2 regions of the Streptomyces sp. NPDC101194 genome follow, and region 2 is predicted to be linked to the other one. Evidence: riboswitches for the same ligand, from Rfam matches in the RefSeq annotation. Region 2 holds a riboswitch; the other holds the start of a gene.

Region 1 (4,159 bases), on a different contig from region 2:
ACCAGCCCGGCCGGACCGTTGTACAGGATCGGGTAGTGCGGTTCGAGACGCTTGGCGATGTAGTTGGCGGCGAGCACGGCGACCTGTGTCGCGCGCTTCAGTCCCTCCCCGCCCATCAGGCGCACGTACGCCCAGGAAATGGGAAGAATGCCGGCCGAGCCCCACGGAGCGGCCGAGATCGGTCCGACGCCGCTCTCGGGCCCCGCCGCGGGCTGCAGCGGGTGGTTCGGAAGGTACGGCGCGAGGTGCGCCCGCACGCCGACCGGGCCGACGCCGGGGCCACCGCCGCCGTGCGGGATGCAGAAGGTCTTGTGCAGGTTCAGGTGCGAGACGTCGCCGCCGAAGCGGCCCGGCTTCGCGAGGCCGACCAGGGCGTTGAGGTTGGCGCCGTCGACGTACACCTGTCCACCGGCGTCGTGCACCTCGGCGCAGATGTCCGCGACGTGCTCCTCGAACACACCGTGCGTGGACGGGTACGTGATCATGAGCACCGCGAGCTCGTCGCGGTGCTTCTCGATCTTGGCGCGGAGGTCCTCGATGTCGACCTCGCCGTCGTCGGCGGTCTTCACCACCACGACCTTCATGCCGGCCATCACGGCGCTGGCCGCGTTGGTGCCGTGCGCGGAGGACGGGATGAGGCAGACGGTCCGCTGGTCGTCGCCGTTGGCCCGGTGGTACGCGCGCACCGCCAGGAGACCTGCGAACTCGCCCTGCGATCCGGCGTTCGGCTGGATCGAGACCGCGTCGTACCCGGTGACCTCGGCGAGGCGCTCCTCCAGCTCGCGGATGAGGGTGAGGAAGCCCTGTGCCTGCTCGGCCGGCGCGAAGGGATGCAGCGCGCCGAACTCGGGCCAGGTGATCGACTCCATCTCGGTGGTCGCGTTCAGCTTCATGGTGCAGGAGCCGAGCGGGATCATGCCCCGGTCCAGGGCGTAGTCCCGGTCGGCGAGCTTGCGCAGGTAGCGCAGCATCGCCGTCTCGGAACGGTGCTGGTGGAAGACCGGGTGGGTGAGGATCTCGTCGGTGCGCAGCAGGGCCTCGGGCAGTGCGTCGACGGCGGCCGCGTCCAGCGCCTCGACGTCCCCGTCGGCGCCGAAGGCGGCCCAGACCGCGGCGATCTGCGTTCGTGTGGTCGTCTCGTCGCAGGCGAGGGAGACCAGGTCGGCGTCGACGGGCCGGAGGTTGACACCTCGTTCGCGAGCCGCGGCCACGACGTCGGCGGCCTTCCCCGGAACACGCACGGTGAGGGTGTCGAAGTAGGCGCCCGTCACCACCTCGACGCCCGAGGCGCGCAGGCCCTCGGCCAGGATCGTCGCGTAACGGTGGGTGCGCTGAGCGATCGTCCGCAGCCCGTCCGGGCCGTGGTAGACGGCGTACATCCCGGCCATGACGGCAAGCAGCACCTGAGCCGTACAGATGTTGCTGGTGGCCTTCTCACGGCGGATGTGCTGCTCGCGGGTCTGCAGGGCCAACCGGTAGGCCTTGTTGCCGTCCGCGTCGACGGAGACGCCGACGAGGCGGCCGGGCAGGCTGCGGGCGAACTGCTCGCGTACGGCCATGAACCCGGCGTGCGGTCCGCCGAAGCCCATCGGCACACCGAAACGCTGCGTGGTGCCGACCGCGATGTCCGCGCCCAGATCACCCGGTGAGGTGAGCAGGGTCAGGGCCAGCAGATCGGCGGCGACCGTGACGATCGCGCCGAGCTCGTGGGCCTGCTCGATGACGGGCTGGATGTTGCGCACCGCGCCGGAGGCCCCGGGGTACTGCACCAGGACACCGAAGACACCGCGCTCGGCGATCTCCGCCGGGATGCCGTCGGCGAGGTCGGCGACAACGACCTCGACACCGGTCGGCTCGGCGCGGGTCTCGATGACGGCGATCGTCTGCGGCAGGGCGTCGGCGTCGATCAGGAAGACACCGTTCTTGACCTTGCCGACGCGCCGCGAGAGCGCCATGGCCTCGGCGGCCGCGGTGCCCTCGTCGAGCAGCGAGGCGCCGGAGGTGGGCAGGCCGGTCAGCTCGGCCACCATCGTCTGGAAGTTGAGGAGCGCCTCCAGGCGGCCCTGCGAGATCTCCGGCTGGTACGGCGTGTAGGCCGTGTACCAGGCGGGGTTCTCCATGACGTTGCGGAGGATCACCGGAGGGGTGAAGGTGCCGTAGTAGCCGAGCCCGATCATCGGGGCCAGCACCTGGTTGCGGTCGGCGAGGGCGCGCAGTTCGGCGAGGACCTCGGCCTCGGTGCGAGCGGTCGGCAGCCGGAGTGCCTCCGCGCTCTTGATGACATCGGGCACGGCTGCCGCGGTGAGCTCGTCCAGCGAGCCGTAGCCGACCTGGGCGAGCATCTTCGACTGGGCCTCGGCATCGGGACCGATGTGGCGCTGCTCGAACGGAATGCCCTGCTCCAGCTGCGAGAGCGGAGTGCGGCGGGGGGTCATGGTGGAGGCCTCCTGGTCTGTCACGACCTGCGAGGGGCACCACGGCGCGGGTGCCCGAACGGCCTCCCCCTCTGTCATCTCAACCTGAGAGCTTCACCGGCGCACCCTGCGGCGCACCGGCTTTCACCGTCGGTGAGGGAAGGAACCGCATCGGCGCTCGGCCGCGCGGAACCCGCCCTGCTTTCCAGAGTGACCTCGTCCGTGCGGTACGGGGGCCTGAGAGATTCCGGGGAGGATTTGCTCCTTCGGCGCCTCCGGATCAGCTCCGGAGGACTCTCCCGCACGGGTTCAGCGGCCAGTACCAGCCTACCAGCGGGGTCGATGGCGCCATTCTCGAGTGGCCAACCCCCCGGATCTGCACTTTTGTAGTGCTTGTGGAGTAGCCGCGACCAATGGGAGGGACCGTGCAGACCGACATCGATCCGCGCAGCCTGATCGGCCGCAAGGCGTTCGACCGCAAGGGCACCAAGATCGGAACCGTGGACGAGGTGTACCTCGACGACGCGACCGGTGTCCCCGAGTGGGCGGCCGTACGCACCGGACTCTTCAGCCGGGACGCGTTCGTCCCGCTGGAGCCCAGCGAATTCGTGGAGGACTCGCTCCGCGTCCCCTTCGACCGTGCGCTGATCAAGGACGCACCGGACTTCGGCGTCGGCCGCCATCTCTCGCCCGAACAGGAGCTCCAGCTCTACCGGCACTACGGTCTGGACTCCCCGTCCGAGGAGACCGGCCCGGACAGGGACTTCGGCAGACTGGCCGGCCAGGACGAGTAGTCCACCGGGTTCCGGACCAGCGGCAACGGCTCGGCCGGGTGCAGCGCCGGATCGTCGATCCGGAACGTCCGCACCCGGCCGGGTGCCGACTCCGGTTCCTCGAACCGCACCGTCACCCGGCCGATGCCGCTGCCCTGCACCCAGCCGTGGCCGTACGTGTCATGGCGTACGTCGTGCCCGGCGGTCCAGCGCCGGGCCTCCGGCGGCTCCACGCTTCCCGGGGGCTCCTCCGACGCACCGGTCACCGACTCCTCCCCGCGGCCTCCCGCCGTCGTCTCCTCCTCGGCCGCTTCCTCGGTCGCGGCCCGCTCACCGGCGGCCTGTGCGAAGAGATCCTCCTGGGTGTAATCGGCGAGCCCCGTGACGCCCACGCCGAGGAGCCGTACGCCCCCGGTGGTGTCCACAGCCTCCAGGAGCCGTGCGGCGGCCTCCCGGACCACCGTGGGATCGTCCGTGGGCCCACGCAGCGTCTCCGACCGTGTGAGTGTGGAGAAGTCGTACCGGCGCACCTTCAGCACCACCGTCCGACCGGAGCGCCCCGCTCCGCGCAGCCGCTGGACGCATCGGTCCGCCAGCCGCTCCACCTCCGTCCTGACCCGCACCCGGTCGTGCAGGTCCGCGTCGAAGGTGTCCTCCACCGACACCGATTTGGCGTCCCGCTCCGCGACCACGGGCCGGTCGTCGTACCCGTGCGCCATGCGATGGAGCGAGCCCCCGTGCGCCCTCCCCAGCAGGCGCACGAGCTCCGCCTCACCCGCCTCGACGAGGTCGTCCACGGTCGTCATCCCGGCGCGGCGCAGATGGTCCGCCGTCGCGGGTCCGACGCCGGGCAGGATCCGCACCGGCATGGGTGCGAGCAGTTGCCGCTCCGTGCCCGGTTCGATGAGCAGCAGCCCGTTCGGTTTCGCCTCCTCCGAAGCGATCTTGGCCAGCATCTTGGAACCGGCGAGC
Region 2 (4,159 bases):
TATGGGTATGTCCCGGGAATCAGGAACGTACACCTGCATTCCGGGCACACCGGGCTCACGCGGTCGCGTCACGGGCGCTCGGCGCCTTCGGGCGCACCCACAGGGGCCTGGAACTTCCGAGCGCCCGGGACCCCGGTCCGCGTCCGCGGACACCGGGAACGGCCGGGGCGCCTACGGACGCCCGGAACGCACGGTGCGCCGACGAGCACCGGCACCGGGAACAGCCGGAGGGTCATGGACACCGATCACGGCCGACCGCGCACCCCTACCGGTACGCACGGCTCCGACGGCGCGCGCTCAGTACGCGCCCTGCGGCGGCGAGTAGCCGTACCCCGGCACCGGGGCCGCCGGGGCATGGGCCTCGCGGTCGTAGAACGGACGGGCGTTGGCGCGCAGCCACATCGCGACCGGGTCGTACTCGTCGGACATCGCGACGGTGGAGACGGGCAATCCGTCCGGGACCGCGCCGATCGACTGCTGCATCATCGCGCGCACGGCGTCGACCGAGGTCTGGCTCGTGTCGTAGAGGTCGAGGCCGACGGCGAGATAGGGGACGCCGAGCGCGGGCTGCACCCAGGCGCGGCGCAGCGAGCGGATCGCGGGGGTGTGGTGGGCGTTCTGCGCGAGCAGGGCGTAGAACTGCGGGATCTCGATGGCGGGCTCGGTGAGCCGGAGCGGGCCCGCGGGCATCCGGTCGAGGCCGGTGGCGATCCGGCGCAGATCCAGCCAGGGGATGCCGACGCCGCCGCCCGGGGCGTGCGGGTTGAGCCAGATGCCCCAGCGGTCGGGGAAGAGGGCACGGGCGATGTCGCGCCCGCCGACCAGTTCATGGGCCCGGTTCCAGCCACTGGCCGAGAGCTCCTGGGCGGAGGTCACGCAGGGGGCGTAGCCGAGGCCGTCGATCTCCATGTTTCCGTACTGGGCGTCGGGCGAGCCCGCCTGGCCGTGCCAGAGGAGCATCCAGATCCGGCCGTTCACGAGGGCCTGCAGCAGCGCCTCGTACGCGTCGTAGCGTCCCGGCGTCACTTGGCGCAGCATGTGCTCGACCTGCCCGGCCGCCGCGGTGCCTGACGCACTCACCTGGTCCCGCCCCTCTTCGATCCACTGTGTCGGCCCGCCGCTCCCGGGGCACACGGGTGCGGCATGATGCCGAGGCTCCAGCCATCAAACCAGCTTATGCGTCGGTCCTGACACCGACTTGACGCCATGGGCCGACGTGGCGATCGGCTCAGGAGCCGTCGGCGTGCTACGGGGTCTCGCGCTGGTAGAACGGCCGGACCTTCTCCCGCATCCAGTCGCCGACCGGGTCCTGTGCCACGTCGAGCAGGACCAGGTTGACCGGCCAGGGCACCTCGACGCGGCCCAGCGCACGGCCGAGGGCGTCCATCGGGGCGTTGCGTCCGGCGCCGTCCCAGGTGGAGAACTCGACCCCTATGAAGAGGACGGGCTCGCCGCCCTCGATGCTGGCCAGCGTCCGGCGCGCGGTGAGCACGACGCCGCTCTCCTCGAATTCGCCGGCCGCCGCGGCGAGGAAGTCGATGGGCTCCTCCTGCCAGGACGGTTCGTACAGCCGGACCCGGCCGCCGCCGGCCGGCCCGTCCAGCGGGGTGCGTCCGGCGCGGCAGAGCTCGGCCACGGCGGGCGGCGGCAGCGGCATCCCGACGGCGCCGCCCGGATTCACCGCGATGCCGAGCTGCGGGGGCAGGCCGCGGGCGAAGTCACGGGCGGGCGCGACGGTGAAGGACATGTGCGTGCCGACGCAGGAGAGGAACTGCTGTTCGGAACTGAACACGGGAACGTACGCGGCGCCGTCGATCTCCAGCGTCGGCAGGTCCAGGTCCGGGGAGTCGGGTCCGCCGCCGTTGGGCAGGGGCACCCAGACCTGGCTGCGCCCGAGCACCTCGACGAGCCGTCCGCCCGCCTCCGGACTGCCCACCGAGGCCATCAGTACCTCTTCGAGCTCATTGGCCGGCCATCCGCCCTGCGGATGGGACTGGACCTGCGCCGGAATGTCCACTGCTTCCCCTTCTTGCCCGAGCCTTCCGGCAGAAGATTAACGTCCGACGGTCCGCCCCTTCGGTGTCGTGGCGAACGTGATCCGGCCCAGCGCCCCCGCCGCCTCGCGATCCAGCAGCACCGCCGAGGCGCAGCCGGGCGGCAGCAGGCCGGTCTCGGTGCCCCGCAGCAGCTTCCCCACCGCCCTGCGATGCCGGGCGAACGCGTATCCGGAGACACCCCGCCCCCGCTCCCGCTGGCCCTCCTTCGCCGTCTGCGGTGTGACGTCGAGCAGGACGAGATGGAGGACGCGGCCCCGGCGCCGGGCGTCACGGGCCAGCCAGCCGCGCACCCACGCCTGGGTCCCGCAGTCGTGGACGACGACGGACTCGCCGGAGCGCAGCGCCCGCCACAGTCCCCGGTAGTGGGCGACGCGGACCAGCGGACGGTAGAGCACGTAAGGCAGTGAGCGGGGCATCAGCCGGGCCCAGCGGTCCCGGGTGTCCTGGGAGTCGATGGCGCGGGCCGTCGTCACCGTCCGCCGGATGAGCGTCGATTTGCCGCTGCCGGGCAGCCCGGAGACCACCACCACGTCGCCCGCCGCGAAGAGCAGGCTGCGCGGGCCGCTCCCGGCCCGCGCCCGCAGGTCCCGCACGACGGGCGTGCGCGGGCCGAGCGTCTCCCCGGCCGGGGCCCCCGGCTGTGCGGGCATCGCATCGTGCCCGACTCCCTCGGTTGTCGCGTACCGCTGCAACGTCATCGCCCTCCCCCTGCTGTCGGGTCACCCACGTATGCCCCTGAAGTGTAAAGAAAAGGTAATGCGATACAACTGTCCACGCCGTCGATTCCGAGGGGGGACCGGGGCCCCACTCCGGCGGAATGCGTGCGATGATGACCCGGCCAACTGCATAAAGGCCGCTTGAATCCGCGCGGGAGAGTTCCGGTCACTGCATGTGCCGGGCGCCGAAGGAGCAAGTTCCTCCCTTGAATCTCTCAGGCCCCGTACCGCGTGGATGAGGCAGATCTGAAAAGCGGGCCGCTCGCGGCTCCACCCAAGGTGCAAGCCGAACCCCTCAGGGGCTCTCGGCGAACCTCTCAGGTTCCGATGACAGATGGGGAGGGATTGTCCTCGTCGTCATGCCCCGGGAGTCACATCCATGAGCACCGCCCCCCGTCTCACCGCCCTCGATGCCCTGCACCGTTCGCTGGGCGCGACCATGACCGACTTCGCGGGCTGGGACATGCCCCTGCGGTACGCCAGCGAGCGCGACGAGCACAACGCGGTGCGTACCGGGGCCGGTCTCTTCGACCTGTCCCACATGGGCGAGATCACCGTCACCGGCCCCGAGGCCGCGGCCTTCCTGAACTTCGCGCTGGTCGGCAACATCGGCACCGTCGCCGTGGGCCGCGCCCGCTACACCATGATCTGCGCCGAGGACGGCGGCATCCTGGACGACCTGATCGTCTACCGCCTCGGTGACGACGAGTACATGGTCGTCGCCAACGCCGGGAACGCGCAGATCGTGCTGGACGCGCTGACCGCGCGGGCGGACGGCTTCGAGGCCGCGGTGCGCGACGACCGCGACGCGTACGCGCTGCTCGCCGTCCAGGGTCCGGAGTCCCCCGCCATCCTGGCCTCGGTCACCGACGCCGACCTGGACGGCCTGAAGTACTACGCCGGTCTGCCCGGCACGGTCGCCGGTGTGCCCGCGCTGATCGCCCGCACCGGCTACACCGGCGAGGACGGCTTCGAGCTGTTCGTCGCCCCCGAGCACGCCGAGCAGCTGTGGAAGGCCCTCACCGAGGCCGGCGCCCCCCACGGCCTGATCCCGTGCGGGCTCTCCTGCCGCGACACGCTGCGCCTGGAGGCGGGCATGCCGCTCTACGGGCACGAGCTGACCACCGAGCTGACCCCCTTCGACGCCGGCCTCGGCCGGGTCGTGAAGTTCGAGAAGGAGGGCGACTTCGTCGGCCGCGAGGCCCTGAAGGCCGCCGCCGAGCGCGCCGAGACCGCCCCGCCCCGCAAGCTGGTCGGGCTGGTCGCCGAGGGCCGCCGGGTGCCGCGCGCCGGTTTCTCCGTGGTCGCCGGGGGCGAGATCATCGGCGAGGTCACCTCGGGCGCCCCGTCGCCCACCCTGGGCAAGCCGATCGCCATCGCGTACGT

Evidence for each region. A riboswitch is a leader RNA that binds a small molecule or an ion and turns the genes downstream of it on or off. The one in region 2 is predicted to bind glycine.
Region 1: it holds a riboswitch for glycine, as region 2 does, so the genes downstream of both, gcvP (aminomethyl-transferring glycine dehydrogenase) here and gcvT (glycine cleavage system aminomethyltransferase GcvT) in region 2, are expected to answer to the same signal.

The regions. Positions count from the first base shown of each region.
Region 1 is NZ_JBIWOS010000009.1:341,972-346,130, forward strand. Features, by position in the region: gene gcvP (aminomethyl-transferring glycine dehydrogenase) at 1-2,435, opposite strand, end outside; glycine riboswitch at 2,630-2,726, opposite strand; gene ACIRP2_RS30010 (PRC-barrel domain-containing protein) at 2,828-3,208, shown strand; gene ACIRP2_RS30015 (DNA polymerase IV) at 3,133-4,159, opposite strand, start outside.
Region 2 is NZ_JBIWOS010000012.1:7,462-11,620, reverse strand. Features, by position in the region: gene ACIRP2_RS33070 (enhanced serine sensitivity protein SseB C-terminal domain-containing protein) at 298-1,080, opposite strand; gene ACIRP2_RS33065 (enhanced serine sensitivity protein SseB) at 1,247-2,017, opposite strand; gene ACIRP2_RS33060 (AAA family ATPase) at 2,054-2,755, opposite strand; glycine riboswitch at 2,916-3,013, shown strand; gene gcvT (glycine cleavage system aminomethyltransferase GcvT) at 3,153-4,159, shown strand, end outside.